One region of the Lysinibacillus sp. BSL11 genome, then DNA from elsewhere that is predicted to be linked to it. Evidence: riboswitches for the same ligand, from Rfam matches in the RefSeq annotation. Region 1 holds a riboswitch; each other region holds the start of a gene.
What was found. Region 1 has a riboswitch for thiamine pyrophosphate ahead of thiT (energy-coupled thiamine transporter ThiT). Riboswitches for the same ligand answer to the same signal wherever they lie in the genome.

Region 2: it holds a riboswitch for thiamine pyrophosphate, as region 1 does, so the genes downstream of both, thiM (hydroxyethylthiazole kinase) here and thiT (energy-coupled thiamine transporter ThiT) in region 1, are expected to answer to the same signal.
Region 3: it holds a riboswitch for thiamine pyrophosphate, as region 1 does, so the genes downstream of both, RCJ95_RS09505 (ABC transporter substrate-binding protein) here and thiT (energy-coupled thiamine transporter ThiT) in region 1, are expected to answer to the same signal.
Region 4: it holds a riboswitch for thiamine pyrophosphate, as region 1 does, so the genes downstream of both, thiC (phosphomethylpyrimidine synthase ThiC) here and thiT (energy-coupled thiamine transporter ThiT) in region 1, are expected to answer to the same signal.

Annotation. Positions count from the first base shown of each region.
Region 1 is NZ_JAVGCX010000016.1:80,632-86,524, forward strand. It holds gene RCJ95_RS18645 (AAA family ATPase) at 1-976, shown strand, start outside; gene RCJ95_RS18650 (hypothetical protein) at 1,007-1,129, opposite strand; gene RCJ95_RS18655 (DUF4870 domain-containing protein) at 1,185-1,508, opposite strand; TPP riboswitch at 1,634-1,741, shown strand; gene thiT (energy-coupled thiamine transporter ThiT) at 1,876-2,436, shown strand; gene map (type I methionyl aminopeptidase) at 2,599-3,354, shown strand; gene RCJ95_RS18670 (hypothetical protein) at 3,384-4,097, opposite strand; gene RCJ95_RS18675 (polyphosphate kinase 2 family protein) at 4,297-5,121, shown strand; gene RCJ95_RS18680 (GNAT family N-acetyltransferase) at 5,269-5,856, shown strand.
Region 2 is NZ_JAVGCX010000010.1:70,628-76,520, reverse strand. It holds gene thiE (thiamine phosphate synthase) at 1-520, opposite strand, end outside; gene thiD (bifunctional hydroxymethylpyrimidine kinase/phosphomethylpyrimidine kinase) at 510-1,334, opposite strand; gene thiM (hydroxyethylthiazole kinase) at 1,322-2,089, opposite strand; TPP riboswitch at 2,174-2,271, opposite strand; gene mbcS (acyl-CoA synthetase MbcS) at 2,462-4,045, shown strand; gene sppA (signal peptide peptidase SppA) at 4,232-5,245, shown strand; gene RCJ95_RS13500 (RDD family protein) at 5,258-5,884, shown strand.
Region 3 is NZ_JAVGCX010000007.1:14,949-20,841, reverse strand. It holds gene parE (DNA topoisomerase IV subunit B) at 1-493, shown strand, start outside; gene parC (DNA topoisomerase IV subunit A) at 490-2,928, shown strand; TPP riboswitch at 3,037-3,147, shown strand; gene RCJ95_RS09505 (ABC transporter substrate-binding protein) at 3,302-4,297, shown strand; gene RCJ95_RS09500 (thiamine-binding protein) at 4,299-4,589, shown strand; gene RCJ95_RS09495 (ABC transporter permease) at 4,589-5,362, shown strand; gene RCJ95_RS09490 (ABC transporter ATP-binding protein) at 5,337-5,893, shown strand, end outside.
Region 4 is NZ_JAVGCX010000019.1:62,961-68,853, reverse strand. It holds gene RCJ95_RS20250 (catalase) at 1-219, shown strand, start outside; gene thiC (phosphomethylpyrimidine synthase ThiC) at 342-2,120, opposite strand; TPP riboswitch at 2,261-2,375, opposite strand; gene RCJ95_RS20240 (AEC family transporter) at 2,436-3,365, opposite strand; gene RCJ95_RS20235 (methyl-accepting chemotaxis protein) at 3,477-5,576, opposite strand; gene RCJ95_RS20230 (S-layer protein) at 5,831-5,893, shown strand, end outside.

The sequences.
Region 1 (5,893 bases):
GGAAACAGCTAGCAATGCAACACTAACTGTAGAAATTGCCAAACAGTCCTTTGAGGAATTACAGCTTAAAATGAATGAAAAGCTTCAGCAATTTACAGCAAATATGCAAGAATTAGGTTTCGAAAGCTATGAGGCTTATGCTACTGCTAAACGGAGTGCCATACAATTAGATGCACTTCGAAAAGCATGCAGTGACTATGCTTTACAAGTACACACGTTGCAAATCCAGATTACCGAAGGGGCTACCTATCTTCAAGGGAAAGAGAAGCAAGATTTAGAGGCGCTTGAAGCAAGAGTAGAACAGCATCGAATTTCCTATGAGGAAGCATTTAAACGTTTGCAACAGATGAATGGCTTTATACAAGCATGCCAAGGCTTTAGTGAAAGGGTGGAAGAAATAGCGAAAGAGCTTCATTTACTTGAACAAGAAGCAGGGCGAGTAAAGGAGCTCTATGGATTATTAAATGGACAAAACTCGAAAAAGCTATCCTTTGAGCGGTATATACAAATTAACTACTTAGATCAAATTACAGAAGCTGCCAATATACGTCTGTATCATTTATCAAACGGTCAATTCGAGCTTAGACGTTCAGATAGATTAGAAAAGCATGCGAAGCAAAGTGGCCTTGGTCTTGATGTTTATGATGCTTATACGGATCAATTACGAGATGTCAAAACTTTATCAGGTGGCGAAAAATTTAATGCTTCATTGAGCCTTGCATTGGGGATGGCAGATGTGATTCAAAGCTTCCAAGGTAATATTCATATTGAAACGATGTTTATTGATGAGGGCTTTGGCTCACTCGATGAGGAATCACTAAATAAAGCAATTGATACATTAATTGATTTACAGGATTCTGGTCGTATGATTGGCGTTATTTCTCATGTGCCTGAATTGAAATCTGCGATGCCAGCAGTTTTACACGTGGAAAAAACATTGAATGGCCATAGTCAAACCCATTTTGAAGTGAAATAAAACGAAGGCGTATAGGAATACGCCTTCGTTTTATTTTTTTCGAGTGGTGGTATTAGGTGTTGTGCCCTTTTTTGCAGCCATTACTTTTTTTACGATAGGAATAACAATAGGTGCTAACTTGACGGCAGTTTTTACAACGTTTGATACTTTCATCCCAAAACAGCTCCTTTTACAATTACTACTACCTGTTTCACTTAAAAATAAAACATTAACGGATAACACGAACAGCCTGAATTATATTCCAAATCACAATACCTAGTGAGACGAGAGCATAGATGGCGAATGAAGCAAACCAAATAATCATCACCGTCTTGTTATTGGAGGTTGGATCTAAACTAAATGTGGAAAAAACAAAGACAATAAAGAATAGAATGCCAAAAACAAAAGGTATTAAATGAGAGACAAGTGCACGAATCGAATGGCTTTTTACATCACTGTCTTTTGTCACAAAATATACAATTAATGGAACGATAAAAGGGGCGAAGAAAATACTAAGATAACTAAAGGCAGCTAAAATTTTTTGATTCTCCATAGTTGTACCTCCTTTTTAAATATTTACGCATGAAAAACAGCAAAGTTTCAAAAAAATGATGTATGGAAGGTTGTAATCCTTCAATCCTTTGCGTACAATGAGATTGTTCAAATAAATTCAGATGTAACGACCACAAGGGGAGCTGATGATGTCAGCTGAGACTGGGCACGTAATGCCTTGACTCTTCGAACCTGTAAGTTAACGCTTGCGTAGGGATGTGGATAGAAACCGACACTTGTACGATGTGAGGCTCTGTCCTGACATCGTTTTTTCGTCCTTAAAGGAAAAAAGGTGTCAGAAAGAGACATATCAGCGCTTTTCTATTCCTGCTCTTGTATCCTACATCGGAACAAAGGAGAGAATATGTATGGACAAAAAAAGACTATTAATGCTAGTGGAGATTGCGATTTTTGCAGCGATTGGTCTCGTACTGGATCAGGTTTCCTTTAAAGTATGGGCACAAGGCGGCTCAGTTAGTCTTGTTATGGTACCAATTATGTTAATAGCATTTCGCTGGGGCTTAGTAGCTGGGCTAACAACTGGATTACTCGTAGGTGTAATGCAAACCATGTTTGGTGCTACGATTGTGCACTGGCTACAAGGATTCCTGGATTATGGAGTTGCTTTTACAGTTGTAGGATTAGCGGCGGTTGTTCGTGGACCAGTGTTAGACGCTGCTAAACATATGAACAAAACAAAAATGGCACTTTATATAATCATAGGTACCGTTTTCGCAGGCTTCTTACGATACACAGCACATACAATTGCTGGTGCTGTATTTTTTGCCGAATATGCCGGTGACCAAAATGCATGGATCTATTCCATCATCTACAATGGTACATATATGCTACCAGCAACCATTTTAACGGCAATCGTTGGTGTTCTTTTATTCACAGCCGCTCCACAATTAATGCAAAGAAAAGCTTAATGCAAGTCCCTTCACATGAGTGGAGGGGCTTTTTTATCGTGAATAGCTCTTTTAGCACTTTGCAAAGTAGGAAAGCATACAATATTTAAAGCGTTTATCGTTATACGCATAAAAAGTTATGTTATATTAAAGAATAGATATTAGATGAAAGGGACGTTATACATGATTGTAAAAACGCAAGAAGAGATTGAAGCTTTTAAAAAAATAGGACGCATTTGTGCTGAAATTCGCGAAGCGATGAAAGCTGCAACAAAGCCAGGAGTTACAACACTTGAGCTTGATGAAATTGCTGGTCGCATGTTTGCAGAGGCTGGCGCTATTTCAGGACCAAAGGGAGAATATGATTTTCCAGGGTATACATGTATTAGTGTCAATGAAGAAGTAGCACATGGTATTCCAGGAAAGCGTGTTATTCAAGAAGGAGATATCGTAAATATTGATGTTTCTGGTTCTTTAAATGGCTATTTTGCTGACACAGGTATTTCATTTGTTGTGGGTGATGGCTATGAGGACAAAGAAAAGCTTTGCCGTGTTGCTAAAAGTGCCTTTGATCGAGCAATGACAAAAGTAAAGGCTGGATCTAAATTAAATCAAATTGGTAAAGCTGTTGAACGCGAGGCAAATGCTAATGGGTTAACTGTTATTATGAATTTAACAGGTCATGGCTTAGGTCAATCTTTACATGATGAACCAAACCATATTTTAAATTATTACGATGCATGGGATTCTACTATTATGAAAGAAGGTATGGTCCTTGCGGTTGAGCCATTTATCTCAGCAAATGCAGAGCATATCGTAGAAGCAGGTGATGGCTGGACATTCGTGACACCTGATAAATCACTTGTAGCTCAAATCGAACATTCAGTCATTGTAACAAAAGATAAACCAATTATCTTAACGTCATTAGACGAAGAATAGGATGCAATGAAAAAATCCTGCTAACCAAATTATTTTTGGTAGGCAGGATTTTTTTTAATAAAAAAAATGCCAACAAAGAGAACACCGCATAAAAATAAAGCGGCTGTAGTGACAAGTAGCTCATCAAAACCATTATGTATGGCGATTCCAATATAAGCCCAAATAAAAACACTTGGATACATAACATCAAAGTGATGGAAACGGATATGTAGCGCAATGGCTCCTCCTAAAGTAAGTAAAATCACTGCCCAAAGAGGCGTACTAAGACCAAAGCCGTTCCAACCATAAGCCGTTAACGTAAAGCTTGTATTTGTGATAAAAATAAATGTCATCCATGCTAAATAAATAGAGAAAGGAATACGACCAAACAAGGATTTGTTCTGAAGAGGGTACGTATTATACAACATAAACAAATACAAGACTAAGAGTAATGTAATGCCAAGAGAAACAATAAATAACTCATGGTGCCAGACATATATCATTAATGCTTGTAATATATTTATGCAACTAAAAAGCGCAGACTGTTTCAAAGTTGTCTTTTTCATGTTCATAACTAACCAATAACCGAGTAAAAAATAAATGATAATCCAAATTACATGACTTACACTAACTGGTGCAAATACTACAGAAAAACGATTAGCGATTTCTAGCGAAGATTGACCGTTGATGTTCACGAAAAAGGATGAAAAGGTTAGGATGATTGAGACAAGATAAGAGATTGTCATCATGATAAACCGAGGCATGTTTTCCTCTCCCTTCGTGTTAGATTGTATAGGGAAAAGACAAATAAGTATAGTACTGTCACTTTTTTTATTATAACGGAAATTTCCAACAATGTATCGTGTTGTTTTACTATTAATACCTACAATTTACCATGTCTGATAGGCATCCATATATTTCTTTAGTACAATAAGAATAGCCAAATAAAAGGAGTGAAGTTTCATGACACAAAATTTGAAGAATCTAGATCTAACTGTTGAACTAGACAAAAAGATGTATAAAAAGAAATTAAAAGTACTCCAATATGAAATGTTGAATGCACAACAATTTTTATTAAAAAACAAGATTGGCTTGATCTTGGTATTCGAAGGAATGGATGCGGCTGGTAAAGGTGGCGCTATTAAACGATTAATCGAACGTGTCGATCCCCGCGGTTATGTTGTACATCCTATTTCTGCCCCTCAAGCTCATGAATTACGCTACAATTATTTACAACGATTTTGGAGAAAATTGCCTCAACATGGGCAAATCGCTATTTTTGATCGCTCGTGGTATGGTCGCGTATTAGTAGAACGCATCGAAGGATTCGCAACAAAGGATGAATGGTCTCGTGCTTATGAAGAAATTAATAATTTCGAGAAGATTTTAACTGCAGGAGATTACATAATTATTAAGTTCTGGCTTCATGTTTCAGATGAGGAGCAATTAAAACGCTTTAAAGAACGTGAACAAAACCCTTACAAATCTTGGAAGTTAACAGCCGAGGATTGGCGCAATCGAGATAAAACACCTCAGTATATTGATGCAGCAAATGCGATGTTTGAAAAGACAGATAAAAAAGATGCACCATGGATCTTAGTCGCTGGAGATGACAAAAAGTATGCACGTGTTCAGGTGCTACAGGAAACTATTGCACACATTGAACGAGAGGCTCAAAGACGTGGTCTTCATTTAACAAATGTATTAGACAATACACAACTAGAAGATGCTGATTCCTCCAGCTTAGAAATAGTAAACGAGAAAAAGAAAGAACAAAAAACTAAATAATTAAATTGTGCTGCTATGACAATAAGACATAAGCTGTTTTGGTTGTAGCAGCCTGTTTTTTTACATACAATGAAATATAAATAGAGTTTATAGCCAATGTAACAAAGAGAAATGTATTGATTTTTATTGGAAGGCTAGTGTGGAGAAATGGTGCTTAAAATTTGGAATCTATTAAGAAAAAAGGGTGGGAATGTGGTAACAATAAAGGGGGAAAAATGCTACATCCGCACATTCCAAGAAAAAGATGCACGAAGTTTAACGGGCCTCGTAAGCCGTAATAAATACTTTTGGTCTATTTATGAGCCACTTCAAAGACCTGAATACTATACAGTCGATGCTCAATACAAAAAAATTCAAGAAAGTCTCTATTTAATGGAGTCAAAGCGTGAATTTACTTTTGGTATTTTTGAGCATGGTACAAATAATCTAATAGGGCATATTGCACTTTATGCTGTCAAACGCTTACCGTACTCGAGTGCATTTGTTGGCTATGCGATGGATGAGATTTATGTTGGAAAGGGCATTGTCACAGAAGCTGTGAATATGGTGGTCCGATTTGCATTTGAACAAATTGGTCTGCATCGTGTAGAGGCCTATGTATCGACACAAAATACTGCCTCCATGCGTGTATTAGAGAAGGCTGGATTCCAGCAGGAGGGTCTGCTAAGAAAGCTACTGTATATCAATGGTCATTGGATAGATCACTATATGTATGCACGTTTAGAGGATGAATAGAATAATAAGTGCCTATCTTCCACATAGTGAGGATAGG
Region 2 (5,893 bases), on a different contig from region 1:
TGAAATTTATTCCACCGATTGCTACAATTGGTAATTCAGGATGCAGTGAATGAGCCTCCTGTAAAAAAGTTGTGCCACATGGTGGTTGTGCATCGCTTTTAGAGGATGTTGGAAAGATTGGACCGATACCAACATAATCAGCTTGATGGTTAATAGCTATTTGCAATTCTTCCTCGCAATGGACAGATACACCAAGAATCATTTTCCCAACTCTTTTACGTGCTACACTTACAGGTAAATCATCTTGTCCGATATGAACACCATCAGCGCCGAGTCGTATCGCTAGATCAACATCGTCATTAATGATGAAGGGCACATTATATTGATGACATAGTTTTTGACATTGGCGTGCAAATTGTTCATAGGCAAGTCCAGTTAACGCATGAGGACCTTTTTCGCGAAATTGAAACATTGTAATGCCTGCTTGCAAGGCTTTTTCTAGGATATAGAGTGGTTGTTCTTGAGGAGGAACATTGCTCGTACCCATAATAAAATAAAGCTGCAAATCCTCACGTTTCATGAATAATCACCTCACAGGCTTCCTTATGCTGTTGATAAGCAAAATGATTAGTGGGTCCATGACCATTTCCAATCGATAAATTATACATAATAGCTAATTGGATAAATTTTTTAGCTTCTATAATGGCATTTTCCAGAGTGAATCCTTGTCCAAGAAAAGCAGTAAGTGCTGCGGAAAATGTACATCCAGTACCATGCGTATTTTTTGTTTGGATTCGAGGAGACTGCATCGAAAAAGAACGTCCATTTTTAAAAAATACATAATCAATGGCATAAAGTGGATCTGCTAAATGACCACCTTTAATGATGACACATTGTACACCTAGCTGTAACAAGCTTTGAGCTACTTCTTTCATATCTTCAAAATGATGTATAGCTTTCCCAGTAAGTGTCTCTGCCTCAGGTATATTAGGCGTAACAACCGTAGCAAGTGGTAGTAAAGTTGAGCATAAGGCATCGATAGCTTCTTGCTGTAATAGGCTTTCCCCACCTTTTGCAATCATCACCGGATCAACAATCAGTGGAATGTTTAGCTCACTGATCGTGTGTGCAATTGCTTTGATAATATCTGAGGAATAAAGCATTCCTGTTTTAATCGCAGCGATTGGAAAATCTTCTACCAAGGCCTCGAATTGTTTTTTTATAAAGGAAACGTCAATTGGGCAAACACCTGTTACACCCAAAGTATTTTGAGCAGTTAAAGCAGTAATCACAGAAGTACCAAACACTTCTAATTCCTGAAATGTTTTTAAATCAGCCTGTATACCCGCGCCACCACCACTATCTGAGCCAGCGATTGTTGTTACAATATGCATGAAGCTACACCATCCTTTGATAAGCGATGTATAGCATTGAGTAAGGCTATTTGAAAATCACCAATGTCTGCAGTAAATGCTGATGCCAGTACACCTGCTTTTTTATAGTAAGTAAGTGTTTCTATTAATTGTTGGTAAGGGTTATGGCTTACACTATAGGCTGCGCCACAAATTGCACTAAGTAAACAACCTGTACCCGTTACTTCCGTCATTTGTGGATGACCACCAGCGATCCATTGACTATGCTTGCCATCAGTTATAAAATCGCGTTCTCCTGTGACAATAACAATGCATTGATAGCGTTGAGCCAATGATACGGCTTCTGCTTCCATAGCGATAGTGCCATGACCACTATCGACACCTTTTTGTTGCCAATTTACACCAGCTATTGCTGCTAGCTCGCCGAGATTACAGCGAATAACGGCAAATTGTATGTTTTCAAGTAAATATTTTACGGTTTCCTTACGGTAAGTTGTGGCTCCAACTCCGACAGGATCTAAAACAACAGGAATATCAAGTATATTGGCATTTTCACCTGCTAATAACATGGCACTTTTTGTGCGATTATTAAGTGTTCCAATATTAATTAATAATGCTTGAGCAATGGCTACCATCTCCTCTACCTCTTGGCAGTCATCGGCCATTACTGGTGAAGCACCTATCGCTAATAAACCATTTGCTTGAAAATTTGCCACTACATAATTGGTAATACAATGTATAAGTGGTTGTTGTTGACGAATTGTTTGAAAAATCATTGTAGTCCTCCTTTAGGGATGGACGTAAGCATGCAAAAAAGGCTCTTTTTGTGTAAAAATGCACGAAAAGAGCCTTTCATCTGAAAAAAGATGTTTATTGCTCCCTACGTCAGTATTAACTAACAGGTTCAAAGGGTCAGGTTTTACCTTCTCAACTCTTGCGAGTCCCCCTGCAATCTTGCTTTTAGTTGACCAAAATGTACCATACTTTTCATTTGTATTCAATAGCAAGTTTTCCTATAGATAAAATGTGACCGATGCCATATAGGAGAGTATGATAGTTGTCATGACTTTACCGAAATTAAACACAAACCATTGAAAATGCTGAAAAAAGAGTTTTATAATGTGTCATAACAAAAGGGGGCAATTGCCATGAAAAGACAAGATTTAGTTGCACCAGAATGGTATAACATAGTAGAGGAAATTGAAAAATATGCTCAGGATGCAACCAAAAATGCTTTAATCATTTATGAAGAAAACCAAGACATCCAATGTATTACATATGCACATTTATTGGAAAAAGCGAATCAAGCAGCACATGTATTCACCAAGCAAGGTTTAAAGAAAGGTGATGTCATTTTAGTGATGGTACCCCGTTCAGTGGAAGCATATATTGTGTATATTGCTGCATTAAAAGCAGGTTTAACTATTATTCCAAGTTCTGAAATGTTAAGAACAAAGGATATTGAGTATCGAATTCGTCATGCAAATGCTAAAGCGGTTATTGCATTTGAACCCTATATTGAACAGTTCGATAAAGTGGGGAATTTACAAGACATCCAACAATTTGTCATAGGGAATGCACATAAACCTTGGCAGAACATACTTGAAAAAATGTATAATCAATCTACAACCTACATAAATCCTATCCCAACAAAAAGCACAGACAATGCATTTTTAGCCTATACAAGTGGAACAACAGGAAATCCAAAAGCAGCAGTGCATACTCATAGTTGGGGCTATGCTCATTTACGAACAACAGCACCACATTGGTTGGGTGTACAAGAAAATGATATTGTTTGGGCGACTGCAGCACCAGGCTGGCAAAAATGGATATGGAGTCCGTTTCTGGCTACTTTAGGCAGTGGTGCTACTGCATTTGTCTACAAAGGTAAATTTGAAGCATCTTCTTATTTAGCATTGCTTCAGAGATTCAAAATCAATGTACTATGCTGTACACCAACTGAATATCGTTTTATGGCAGCGCTTGATAATTTACATGAGTATGATTTAAGTGCAATTCGCCAAGCTGTATCAGCTGGTGAGCCATTAAATAGTGAGGTCATTAGAGTATTCTTGGAAACATTTAAATTACAAGTGCGAGATGGCTATGGACAAACGGAAAATACATTATTAGTAGGCACAATGGTAGGGATGGAAGCAAGAGTTGGCTCTATGGGAAAACCTACTCCTGGCAACACTGTTGAAATTATTAATGATGTGGGCAAACCCGTTACAATCGGAGAAGTTGGTGATATTGCTGTTCATCGTGAAACACCAGCCCTCTTTAAAAAATATTTAAATGATCCTGAACGTACAAATTTACAATTTCGAGGGGATTGGTATATTACAGGAGATCGTGCCTATAAAGATGAAGATGGCTACTTTTGGTTTGATGGTAGAGGAGACGATGTTATTATATCCTCAGGCTATACAATTGGCCCTTTTGAAGTAGAGGATGCTTTAATGAAACATCCAACCGTAAAAGAGGCTGCTGTTATTGCGAGCCCTGATAAAGTAAGGGGAAATATTGTCAAGGCATTTATTGTTCTGCGCAATGGTGAAAAAGGTGATGAAGCGCTTATTCAAACACTCCAAAGTCATGTGAAATCATTAACCGCTCCTTATAAATATCCACGTGCTATTGAATTTGTAGAGGAGCTACCGAAAACATCTTCTGGGAAAATTAGACGTGTCGAATTACGACAACATGAAGTCAAACACCTCCAATTATAATCATTTCCTAGGAAATAATGTCGAAAATCAAAGTTCATCAAAGGTATGGACTTTGATTTTTTTATTTTTTTTAGGTAAGGTAATATGAGGAAATACATAGCTTAAAGCTTTTTGTGTTTAATTATTGCAAAAAAATGAAACAAATTGGCAAGTCATACGTATTACGTGTTGAGGAGGCGGAAAGACATGAATGTAAAAAGGTGGGTTGCTTTAGTAGTGGCAGGTGTTCTCTTATTATTTTCGTTGGGGATTAATACCATTTTTGCGCTATTTAAAGCAGATTTCCTAGGTAATTTTGATAGCTTAATGGCAGGTAATAGCTTAGATGTATATGAAAATGTCATTGAAGGGGAAAATTTTGATAAGCGAATTGCTTATTTAAAGGTAGATGGAACGATTCAAGATATCGGCTCAAGTACATTGTGGCAACCAGTTGCCTATGATCATCAATTTTTCTTAGAACAATTGGATAATATTTTATATGATGAGTCCATACAGGGTGTTGTTTTAAGCGTTAATTCACCAGGTGGTGGTGTAAAGGAATCTGCAGATATCTATAAAAAGCTACTAAAAATTAAAGAAGAACGACAAATTCCAATTTATGTATCGATGGATTCTATGGCAGCTTCAGGTGGTTATTATATTTCGGCACCAGCAGATAAAATATTTGCCCATCGTGATACAATCACAGGTTCTATTGGTGTTATCATGCAATCTATTAACTATCAAGAGCTTGCTGAAAAAGTAGGGGTCAAATTTGAGACGTTTAAATCTGGAGAGCATAAAGATATGCTAAGTCCAATGCGTGAAGTGACAGCTGAGGAACGTGCAATGATGCAAGATATGATTAATGAAACGTACGAAGAATTTGTAGATATTGTAGAGCAAGGACGTAATATGTCTGAAGCAGAAGTGAAGAAGGTTGCAGATGGTCGTATTCTTGGTGGTACAAAAGCGCTTGAAGCAGGGTTAATTGATGAAATTGGTGATGAAGAAGCGGCCATTGCAGCTCTTCGTGAAGATTATGGACTTGAAGATGCGGCTTTATTTGAGTATTCATACGATATGGGTGGCTGGCAATCATACGTAGGTATGAAAATTGGCTCCATGTTCGGTCCCTCTGCCGAAGAAAAAATGCTAATGAAAATCATGACGGACTATAGCGCACCGAAAATGATGTATCTATATGGGGAATACTAAGGGGGGAGCACAATGACAAACAATGAAATTGTTATGCAAGGTTCACCCTCTATGGAAAATGGGTTCTATATAAATACCTCAGGAGAATCAGTAAATGAAAAAAACTATGCTTTAAAAACTGCTGGTTTTTGGGTACGATTTTGGGCATTTTTATTAGATGGATTCATCATTTCTGCTGTAGGTGGAATACTCGTCAATCCTATCTTCTATTTAATGGATTGGTCTTTATCTGATTCTGTTTGGTATGCGCCAATTTCTATTATTACAGCAATTTTCTACTATAGCTATTTTGTGCTGATGACCAAGTTCTTTGGGCAAACACTAGGGAAAATGGTGTTTGGATTACGTGTAATTTCATTAAAGCACGATCAGCTAACTTGGTCAGATGTGTTATTCCGTGATTGGATTGGTCGTATCATCAATAATATTTTTATGCCACTGTATATTTTGGTAGTGATTTTACCAGAAAATCAAGGTTTACATGATTATTTTGCCGATACAACAGTGGTGCACGAAAAAATCTTTATTGAAAAGGCTTCAACACCGACTACTTTACCAAAACAAGAAGAACATGTAGAAATTACTGTACAAGAAGAAAAAATAGACTTAGCCAAGATAGAGGAAAAGAATGAACAATAAACATAAGAC
Region 3 (5,893 bases), on a different contig from region 1:
CTACGATAAAGTAGTCATCATGACCGATGCGGATACGGACGGGGCACATATTCAAGTCTTGCTATTAACATTCTTCTACCGTTATATGCGTCCACTTATTGAGTCTGGGAAGGTCTATATCGCACTACCGCCGCTTTATAAAGTCTCAAAAGGTACTGGAAAAAAAGAAATCATTGAATATGCTTGGACAGAAAGCGATTTACAAAAGGCCATCAAAAAGGTTGGCAAGGGTTACATATTACAGCGCTATAAAGGTCTTGGCGAGATGAATGCAGACCAACTATGGGACACAACGATGAACCCTGAAACACGGACATTGATTCGTGTCACAATCGAGGATGGTGCACGTGCGGAGAGACGTGTCACGACGTTAATGGGCGATAAGGTAGAACCACGTCGTAAATGGATCGAAGCCAATGTAGACTTCGGTATGGAGGATGATTCTAACATTCTAGAGAATGAATTCATCCAACAAGAGGAGGACCAAGCATGAGTAGTACAGAAAAGTTCCAAGATTTACCGTTAGAAGAAGTGATGGGTGACCGTTTTGGTCGCTATAGTAAATATATTATTCAAGACCGCGCGTTGCCTGATGCACGTGACGGTCTTAAACCAGTACAGCGCCGTATTCTATATGCGATGTTTACGGAGGGCAACACACATGATAAACCGTTCCGTAAATCCGCAAAAACAGTGGGTAACGTAATTGGTAACTATCATCCGCACGGCGATAGCTCTGTGTATGAAGCGATGGTACGGATGAGTCAGGACTGGAAGGCACGTCATATGCTCATTGAGATGCACGGGAACAATGGGTCAGTCGATGGCGATCCTCCAGCTGCGATGCGTTATACAGAGGCAAGACTATCTGCTATTGCTGCTGAAATGCTACGAGATATTGGCAAGAAAACGGTCGAGTTTGTACCAAACTTTGATGATCAGGATATGGAGCCAACTGTTTTACCAGCACGTTTTCCTAACCTTTTAGTCAACGGCTCTACAGGGATTTCCGCTGGCTATGCGACAGATATTCCGCCACATGCCTTAGATGAAGTACTGGATGCTGTGTTGATGCGCTTAGACAAGCCTAATGTTACTGTAGATGAATTGATGACAGTGATGAAAGGGCCTGATTTCCCAACGGGTGGCATCATTCAAGGTGTTGATGGCATTAAAAAGGCATACGAAACAGGTCGTGGTAAAATCATCGTCCGTGCACAAGCAGTTGTTGAACCAATCAAGGGTGGTAAAGAGCAAATTGTTATCACTGAGTTACCATATGATGTAAATAAAGCGAATCTTGTAAAAAAAATTGATGAGCAACGTGTAGATAAACGACTAGAAGGCATTGCGGAAATTCGTGATGAATCAGACCGTACAGGCTTACGAGTGGTAATTGAGCTGAAAAAGGATGTACCAGGACAAGGAATTTTACAGTACTTGTTTAAAACAACGGATTTACAGGTAGCTTATAATTTTAATATGATTGCCATTCATAATCGTCGTCCAACGATGATGACATTGCCATTATTGCTAGATGCGTATATTGCCCATCAAAAAGAAGTGGTAACAAACCGCTCCATTTATGATTTGCAAAAGGCAAAGGACCGTTCTCATATTGTAGATGGATTAATTAAAGCTCTTTCGATTTTAGATGAAGTCATTGCGACAATTCGTTCTTCTAATGATAAGAAGGATGCAAAGCTTAATTTACAAGAGAAGTTTGATTTTACAGAAGTACAGGCAGAGGCCATTGTAAGCCTGCAATTATACCGTTTAACGAATACGGATATTACAGAGCTTCGTCAGGAACAGGACGAGTTAGATAAGTTAATTGCGAAGCTAGAGGGGATTCTACAAAGTGAGGCTAAGCTTGTGCGTGTTATTAAACAAGAGCTGCTTGATATTAAGAAACGCTTTACAGAGCCTCGCCGCTCGAAGATTGAGCAAGAAATTGAAGAAATTAAAATTACATTGGATGTCCTTGTGCCAAGTGAGGAGGTTGTCGTAACAGTAACGAAGGATGGTTATATTAAACGCACATCCACACGTTCTCATGCCGCTTCAAATGGGCAAGATTTTGCCATGAAGGATTCAGATTATTTATTGTATGAAGCAAACTTAAATACACAGCACCATCTATTGCTGTTCACAAATCGAGGCAATTATATTTATCAGCCTGTTCATGAGCTGCCTGATATACGTTGGAAGGATCTCGGTCAGCATATTTCAAGTATTGTCCCAACAGGGGAAGATGAATCGATTATTGCGGTTTATGGCTTCGAAACATTTGAACAGCCAAATACGTATGTCTTCACAGCCACAAAAGATGGTCAAATTAAGCGCTCACCACTCGTAGACTATGCAGTGACACGTTATTCAAAGCCTATTAAAACGATGAACGTCAAGGCTGGTGATGCGATGATCTATGCATCGTTTGTAACAGATGACGTGGAGCTGATGCTCACAACGGATACAGCCTATGCAATTCGTTTCCCAATGGAGGAACTACCTGTGACAGGTGTGAAAACAGGCGGTGTGAAAGGGATCACACTAAAAGATGGAGAAGCCTTAGTTGGCGTCAATGTATTACAGCCTGATGTTACCCAATATGTAGTGATTGTGACACAGCGTGGGGCCGTGAAGAAAATGAATGTCGCTGAAGTTGAAGTAGCAGGTCGTGCAAAACGTGGACTAAAAGTATTAACAGAGTTAAAAGCAAACCCTCACCGAATTGTGGCAGTTGTTCAAGCAACAGACGGGGAGCAGGTTGTGATTGAAACTGAAAAAGGTGTTCAAGAGGTGATTGACGTGCAAGCATTGTCTCGTGCGGATCGCCATTCCAACGGTTCATTTAAAGTGGATATTGCAACAGATGGGGCAATCTCTCATGTTGTCACAGCCAAAAAAGAACAGAAACCAAGCTAAAAGAATGCCCAGTCTCTTAGGAGTGCTGGGCTTTAAGCTCATTTCAAAAATAGCACCTTGTCATTTAAGTGAAACTATGGGTATAATAATCATCGAAAAGTTCATAGCGAAAGAATGTAGGGGGGCTAGTAATTGCTAGCTGAGATTGTGTCCGATAGACGCTGACCCTTTGAACCTGATTTGGCTCGTACCAGCGTAGGGAACATCTATTCAAAAAAGCAAAGTTTTGAAGATTGATTGCAATACGTCTGGGAGGAATCCTAGGCGTTTTTTTATGTTTTCAAGCAACAGCTTGCCAACATTGTATACGCTTTCTTCTGGTGACAACATTCATTCATGAACACTTTCATATTACAAACTGGGAGGCTTTCACATGAAGAAATGGTTATTTATTCTAATGGTAGCACTATTAACATTAGCAGGCTGTAGTGACAAGGAGGATAAGCAGGCTGCTGACAAGCTGAAAAAGGTGTCTGTGGTACTGGATTGGACGCCGAATACAAATCATACAGGACTATATGTTGCAAAAAAACTCGGTTATTTTGAGGAACAGGGCTTAGATGTTGATATTATTATGCCTGGTGAGGCGGGTGCAGATCAGCTTGTTGCTTCTGGAAAGGCGGATTTTGGCGTGAGCTATCAGGAAGGCATAACACAGGCACGAGTACAGGATGTGCCGCTGGTCTCAATCGCAGCAATTATACAGCATAATACATCTGGCTTTGCTTCTATTGCTTCAAAGGGCATTACATCGCCAAAGGATTTTGAAGGTAAAACCTATGGTGGTTGGGGTGCGCCATTAGAGCAAGCCGTCTTACAATCACTAATGCAAAAAGAAAAGGCAGATATTAATAAGCTAGATATTGTCAATGCAGGGGATTTAGATTTCTTCACAATGATGGAAAAAGACATTGATTTTGCTTGGATTTATTATGCATGGACTGGTATTGAGGCTGAGCTGCGTGGGGAAAAGATTAATATGCTATATCTTACAGATTATAGTGATCAATTAGATTATTATACGCCCGTTTTAGCTACAAATGAAAAAATGATACAGGACAACCCCGATGTAGTCAAAGCCTTTGTGGCAGCGGCAGCGAAGGGCTATGAATACGCAATTGAAAACCCAAGTGAAGCGGCGGATATTTTAATCGAAGCGGCCCCTGATTTAGATAAAGCGTTAGTGCATAAAAGTCAGGAATGGCTGGCTGATAAATACCAGGATGATGCCAAGCAATGGGGAGAGCAAAAGCTTTCTGTGTGGGAAAATTATGCGAAATGGATGTCTAGCAATCAAGTACTAGAGGGCGAATTTGATGCGAAAAAAGCCTTTACTAATGAGTTCTTACCTAAAAAGGAGGCCAAATAAGATGGCAAATTCATTAATCAGTGTACAAATCATTCCGAAGACAGAGAAATATGAAGATGTGATACCGTATGTAGATGCAGCAATTGCGGTGATCGATGCTTCTGGGGTGAAATATGAGGTTCATCCATTGGAAACAACGATGGAGGGTGAGCTTTCAACATTGCTCCAAATCATTGAAAAAATGAATGAGAAGATGATCGAGCTTGGTGCCATCAATGTCATTACACAAGTGAAAATTTTATATCAGCCAACGGGTATTACGATGGATACATTAACGGAGAAATATCAGTAATGAAACGTGCATTACACAAGGGAAGGACGATAATTTTTATCGCCTTCCTCTTATTCATATGGGAACTAATCGTGCGGTTCGCTGAAGTTCCTCATTGGTTATTACCCGCACCCAGTAGTATTTTGTCGGAGTCCATCCGTTCGTATCAAACCTTTCTACCACATGCATTTGCTACGGTACAGCTAGCTCTACTAGGTTTGGCCATTGGCATCGCTTGTGGGCTAACGGTGGCAGTAGTGTTGCATCGATTTAATTTTATTCGAGAACTGTTTTATCCAATTCTTATTATGTCGCAGAATGTTCCTATTCTAGTCTTGGCACCGCTACTTATTATTTGGTTTGGCTTTGGCTTATTACCGAAGCTTATCATTATCTGTCTTGTGTGCTTTTTCCCGATTGTCATTGCAGCGATGGATGGATTTAGACAAACAGCTCTAGCATTAAAGCATTATTTTGCCATGGTTGGTGCTACAAAGGCACAAACCTTTTGGAAGCTGGAATGGCCTTATGCCTATCCTGCGATTTTTTCAGGCATTAAAATTGCGGCTACATATAGTGTGATGGGGGCTGTGATTGCGGAGTGGCTTGGTGCAAAAAAGGGTATTGGTGTTTACATGACCCTAGCCCAGTCCTCCTTCCGTACAGATCGCGTATTTGTGGCAATTTTTGCGATTGTTCTCTTGAGCTTACTATTGTTTAGCGGTATTCGTTTAATTGAAAAATTTATGGTGAAGGGAAGAGGCTATCATGCTCAGCATTCAAAACATCGCTAAATCCTTCGATGCACTAAAAGTACTTGATCAACTTTCTTTTGACGTAAAGGATGGCGAGTTTGTGGCCATTGTTGGTCCTTCAGGCAGTGGTAAGAGCACACTTTTTCAATTAATTGGTGGTGTTTCGCCAATTGATCAAGGAGCCATTTTACTAAATGGAGAGGATATCCAACGAAAAAAAGGAACGATTGGCTATATGCCACAGCAGCCATGTCTATTACCCTGGCGCACAATAGTAGAAAATGTCACGCTTGTAGAGGAATTACAGCATAAACCGAATGTTGAACGTGCCAAGGAATGGTTAGAAAAGGTTGGTCTTGCCTCCTTTATCCATGCCTACCCGAACGAACTGTCTGGAGGTATGCAGCAGCGTGTGTCCTTTATTCGAGCAATGGTCAGTGAAAAGCCGATTTTATGCTTAGACGAACCATTTTCTGCGTTGGATGAATTTACTCGACTGGAAATGCAAGCATGGCTTTTATCTATCTGGGAAGAGTATCGCAAATCCATTCTATTTGTTACACATAGTAT
Region 4 (5,893 bases), on a different contig from region 1:
AAGCTATTCCGTCTATTGACGGTGGAAGAGCAACAACGTCTATTTGAAAATACAGCGAATGATATGGCTTCTGTTAAAGAATTCATCAAACGCCGTCACATTCTTCACTGCTATCTAGCTGACCCAGCGTATGGTGAAGGTGTCGCAAAAGCGATGGGTCTTTCATTAGAAGGTATGGACCTTACAAATCCATATGTAAAACAACCAACAAACGTTTAATATTCCACTTTATTATTGATATCCAAATCCAACTTTTACTCCATGTGAATCCACTATTCACATGGAGTTTTTTGATTAAAAAAAGGCCTATGTCTATTTTTTGACATAAGCCTTTTCTTTCATTATTGGTAAATTCGACTGCCTGCTTTTTTAAACTCCTCTGCCTTTTCCTTCATACCTTGATGGATCGCTTCAGTCGTATTCAAATCCTTATCTTTCGCATAATTACGAATGTCCTGTGAAATTCTCATGCTACAGAATTTCGGCCCGCACATAGAACAAAAGTGTGCTGTTTTTGCTCCCTCTGCTGGCAGTGTCTCATCATGATATTCCACTGCACGCTCTGGATCTAGGGACAGATTAAATTGATCACGCCAACGGAACTCAAAGCGGGCTTTAGACAGTGCATCGTCTCGTTGTTGTGCACCTGGATGACCTTTTGCTAAATCAGCAGCATGTGCAGCAATTTTATAAGTGATAACGCCCACACGAACGTCCTCGCGATTTGGTAAACCAAGATGCTCTTTTGGTGTCACATAACAAAGCATCGCTGTACCAAACCAACCAATCATGGCTGCCCCAATGGCTGATGTAATGTGGTCATAACCTGGAGCAATATCTGTTGTGAGTGGTCCTAATGTATAGAAGGGCGCTTCCTTACAAACCTCTAATTGCTTGTCCATGTTTTCTTTAATCAGATGCATTGGTACATGACCTGGTCCTTCAACCATCACCTGAACATCATGCTGCCAAGCAATTTGTGTTAGCTCGCCTAGTGTTTCAAGCTCTGCAAATTGCGCCTCATCATTGGCATCTGCAATTGAGCCTGGGCGTAAACCATCACCTAAGGAAAAAGCCACATCATAAGCTTTCATAATTTCACAGATTTCCTCAAAGTGTGTATACAGGAAATTCTCTTGATGATGATATAAACACCACTGTGCCATGATAGAGCCCCCTCGAGATACAATACCTGTCACACGATTTGCTGTTAGTGGTACATAGCGTAAAAGGACACCTGCATGAATGGTGAAGTAATCCACACCCTGCTCAGCTTGTTCAATGAGAGTATCACGATAAACCTCCCACGTTAAATCCTCTGCTACACCATTTACCTTTTCTAAAGCCTGATAAATTGGCACTGTTCCCACTGGCACTGCAGCATTTCGAATAATCCATTCTCTAGTTGTATGAATATGTTTACCAGTCGATAGATCCATAATATTATCTGCGCCCCATCGAGTTGCCCAGGTCATTTTCTCAACTTCTTCCGCAATGGAAGAAGATACAGCAGAATTCCCGATATTCGCATTGATCTTTACATGAAAATTACGCCCAATAATCATTGGCTCTGCCTCAGGGTGATTAATATTAGAAGGCATTATAGCTCGTCCAGCTGCAATTTCTGAACGTACAAATTCAGGATTCATATTTTCACGAATCGCTACAAACTCCATTTCAGGCGTTATAATCCCCCTTCGTGCATAGTGAAGCTGTGTCACATTTTTACCTTTTTTAGCACGCAAAGGCTTTCTCGTCAACTCAGGGAAGACATTTTCTTGAATACGCGGGTCATCAACATGACGAAAGCCATTATCCTCCGGTTTGATGGAGCGTCCCTCATATGCTTCTACATCCCCTCGCTCTTGAATCCATGCATTTCGTAAGGCAGGTAAACCTTTCGTAATATCTACTTGGTAGGCTGGATCTGTATAGGGCCCACTCGTATCATATACTCGAATAGGAGCATTTTCTTCATTTCCAAAACTGCCTGTTGTCGGACTTAATGCAATTTCTCGCATAGGTACTAGAATATCTGGGCGTGATCCTTCCACATATACTTTTTTGCTTCCTTCAAAGCTAGACATAATGGTAATATTCTTTTCACTAATTGCTGACATGAGCTACTTCTCTCCCTTAAATTTATTTTGATATAAGGACCGATTCTAGCTCACCCCAACAATCCAAAAAATAAAGGCCGAATCCAAAATAATTATTTGGATCCGGCCACGAATGTAAAGGTCTATTGATTGCATACTCTGCAATAGCTTCTTAACTTTCCCACGCTGGTATGAGCCAGATCAGGTCCAAAGGGTCAAGAAACTTCGTAGCGTTTCCCTCTCAGCCTGACTCATCAGACTCCCCTAGTTAATACTATTTAGTTTGATGCTAGTGTAGCAGATAATACTAAGAGATGGAAGTTATTTTTTATCTTACTAGGTAAATAATACTTCCGCAAAATAGATCACAATGGTTACAGTTATACAGCTTACAATGGTTGAAAATAAAACAGCTTGCGCGGCTGTTGCTGATTCTACATCATATTCCAATGCTAGACTAGAACTATTACGGGATGTTGGAAAGGCACTAGCTATAAACAGTGATTGTGCGACGACTCCATCTAATCCCAATATATAAATAATGGCTAATGCAACAGATGGTCCAATAATTAATCGCGTAAAACAGCTGATAAAGACGGTTTTATTAAACATTGATTTCATCTCTAGTTGTGATAATTGCGCACCTAAAGTAATTAAGGCCACAGCAATAAATCCATCTGCCACATGTTCTACTGGTATTTTGATAAACTGTGGAATACCGATACCAAAATAGTTCATAGCGGCACCTATAATCAGCGCATGAATAATAGGCATTTTAAAGAAATCCTTGATGATTGTCATACCCGACTTTGTAGAAGAAATTAAATTGTATAATCCATATGTATACGTAGTCATATTTTGAAAGATTACGAGCATGACCTGAATGGCTACTCCAATAGGTTGCGTGGCAAATATCATTTGAGCAACTGGAATACCGTAATTGCCAGAGTTAATAAGCACCACACTATTTTTAAAGACAGCTGCCTCTGTTCTAGCTAAACCTAGCCCTTTTGCCATAAAATGACTGAGTAACATTTGACTACCGATAAAGAGTATAATAAATAATCCGACCTCTCCCAGTACCGATAACTCCACATGTGTTTCATATAAATTTACAAAAACAGCTGCCGGCATAAAGCAATATGTAATAAGCTGAGACAATGCTTTTAAATTAAAGCGAAATTTCTTTTGTAGGATAGCGCCTATTACAAGTAACACTAAAATAGGAACAACAATTTGAAAGAAAATCATTCCGAGATACATCATATCAATGTCCCCCTTCCAGTGTTAATAGTAGTGTTGAATTCCTTCTAGGTCAATTTCTCTGACTTTCACAATCAAAGAAGGCTGCCTCTATATTGAAGGCAGCCTTTGCTTTTAAACAAGCTTAAATCGATTTACAACTTCTTGTAGCTCGTTTGAAATATCGTTCATATTTTGAATAGACTCTGCTACTTTTTGTAATTCTGCTTGTTGATCCATTGCAGAAGCACTTACTTGTTCCGCAGAGGCTGCTGTTTGCTCTGAAATAGCCGAAATACTTTGGATAGCCATGATTGCCTGATTTTTATGCTCTAACATGCTAGATAGTTTATTCATTAATTCACTAATAGAATTGGCAATTGAACCTGACAAGTCACTGCTATCTTTAAACGCTAGTTGCGTGCTTTGTACTGACTCATTTTGAGATTGCATTAAATCTGCATTAGATGCAATAACAGCAACCGTTTGCTGAGAATTTTCAAGAATGCTTTCTACTGTACTCTTAATAATTTCTGTTTCATTTTTAGATTGTTCTGCTAGCTTTCTAACTTCCTCTGCAACTACAGCAAATCCTTTACCATGCTCACCAGCACGTGCAGCCTCAATACTTGCATTTAAAGCTAGCAGATTAGTCTGCTCGGTAATGCTTTGGATCGAAGCAATAATCTGATTAATATTGGCAATATTAGAAGCTAATGATTCCATTTGTTGCTGGATACGCCCATTCATTTCATTTGTCTCCATATTACGTACTCTTAAACTTTCAACTTCATGCAATCCTTTTTCCGTTGTTACACCTGTTTTATGAGATAGCTCATCCATTTCATTAGAAAGAGCCGTAATGGCATCAATCTGATCTGATAAATCCATCATTCGATAATTTGTTTCTTCTGTATCCTCTGACTGCTTCGAAGCTCCTTGTGCAATCTCGTTGATAGCTACAGAAACCTCCTGACTAGAAGCAACTACCTCGTTAAATGCCTCATTTACCTGATTAGAAGATTGGTTCAATAACCTCGTGGAATTTAGTACAGTTTGAATCGCACTATTGGTTTTATCTAACATATTATTATAGGCCACAGCCACTGCACCAATTTCATCAGGCTTAATATATTGCTCTTCTACCTTTTGTGTTAAATCCCCTTCGGCTGCAGTTTCAATCGATGCACGTAAAAATTTAAGTGGCTTTAGTTGTTTATAGATGAATAACACACTTGCAGCGGTCATCAAAACCACCATAATAATAGAAGCAATAATCGTAAATACAAATACATGATTATATGTTTCTAGAATCTTTGATTCAGCTAACACGACTTGAACAGTCCATGTTTCGTCAATACCCTCTAAAATCATTGGAGCAAAGACATTATATGCCTTTTCCTTCAGTTGATTAGAGTCAACATACATACTTGTTAGCTCACCATTTTCCATTGTCTTACTAATACTTGTCCAAGTAGGATCCTCTTGCATATTGCGCCCAACTAGCTCTTCACCAAAACTGTTAGCTGTTAGCACACCTTTATTCGTAATAATTGCCGCATAACCGCCTTCTGGGGCATTCGATTTTGTTAAATCATTTAAAAAATCTATTGATACATCGGCTGTCAATACACCGAAAAATGTTCCGGAGGCATTGATTAATGGCACCGAAATCGTTGTCATTAATACGGATTGTCCGTTTACATTATAATCATAAGGCTCTGTCAAAACTGCACGTCTCTCTTCTTTTGGTACCCAATACCATTCAGAAACACTCTTATCATCAATACCTTCGATTAGAGCAGTCGTGATATCATTTCCGTTCTTACTTAAATAAGGGATAAAACGTTTTTTAGTATCTACTAAAGAAGCCTCAGTTGGTTCTAAAATAATAGAATCTTGCTCAAAGATTGCCCCTACTCCAAGAATGTCATTATTGCTAGCTAAATTGTTTTCCATTATGTCTATGACACCTTTGGTAGACAACGTATTATTCTTCTCCATGCTTTCTATGATACGTTTTGTTGTTTGTAATGTCGTATTGGCTTTCTTAAAACGTTCACTCATAATAGCTGCAGAAGATTCAGCTGTTTGTAATGTTCCATGCTCTGCGTCTTCAACACTTTGCTTTTTTATAATAATCCCCGTTATGACAGTATAGGATAAAAATAAAATGAGAAATAATCCTATTATAAGGGAAGAAAGTTTTAAGGCAATTCCTCTTGATTTTTTCATAACTAACACCCCACTTTTATACTAATAATAATGGATGGATGATTGTATCACAATAAAATATTTAGCGAATAAAGTAGAAAATTTACAGAATTATAGAGAAAAATGCCGATACTTCGCTAATCACTTATTTTTCAATAAAAAGGACTTACGACTTATTTGAATTGATATTCATAGTAAAACTCCCTCTTTGAATTCTAAATTATAGAAAAATATGATATATTAACTATTAAATAGAATGATTGGAGTGACTTAAATTGAAAAATAAAGCGCTATCAACATTAATGGTCACGGCTATTACAGCTACACTAGTATTACCA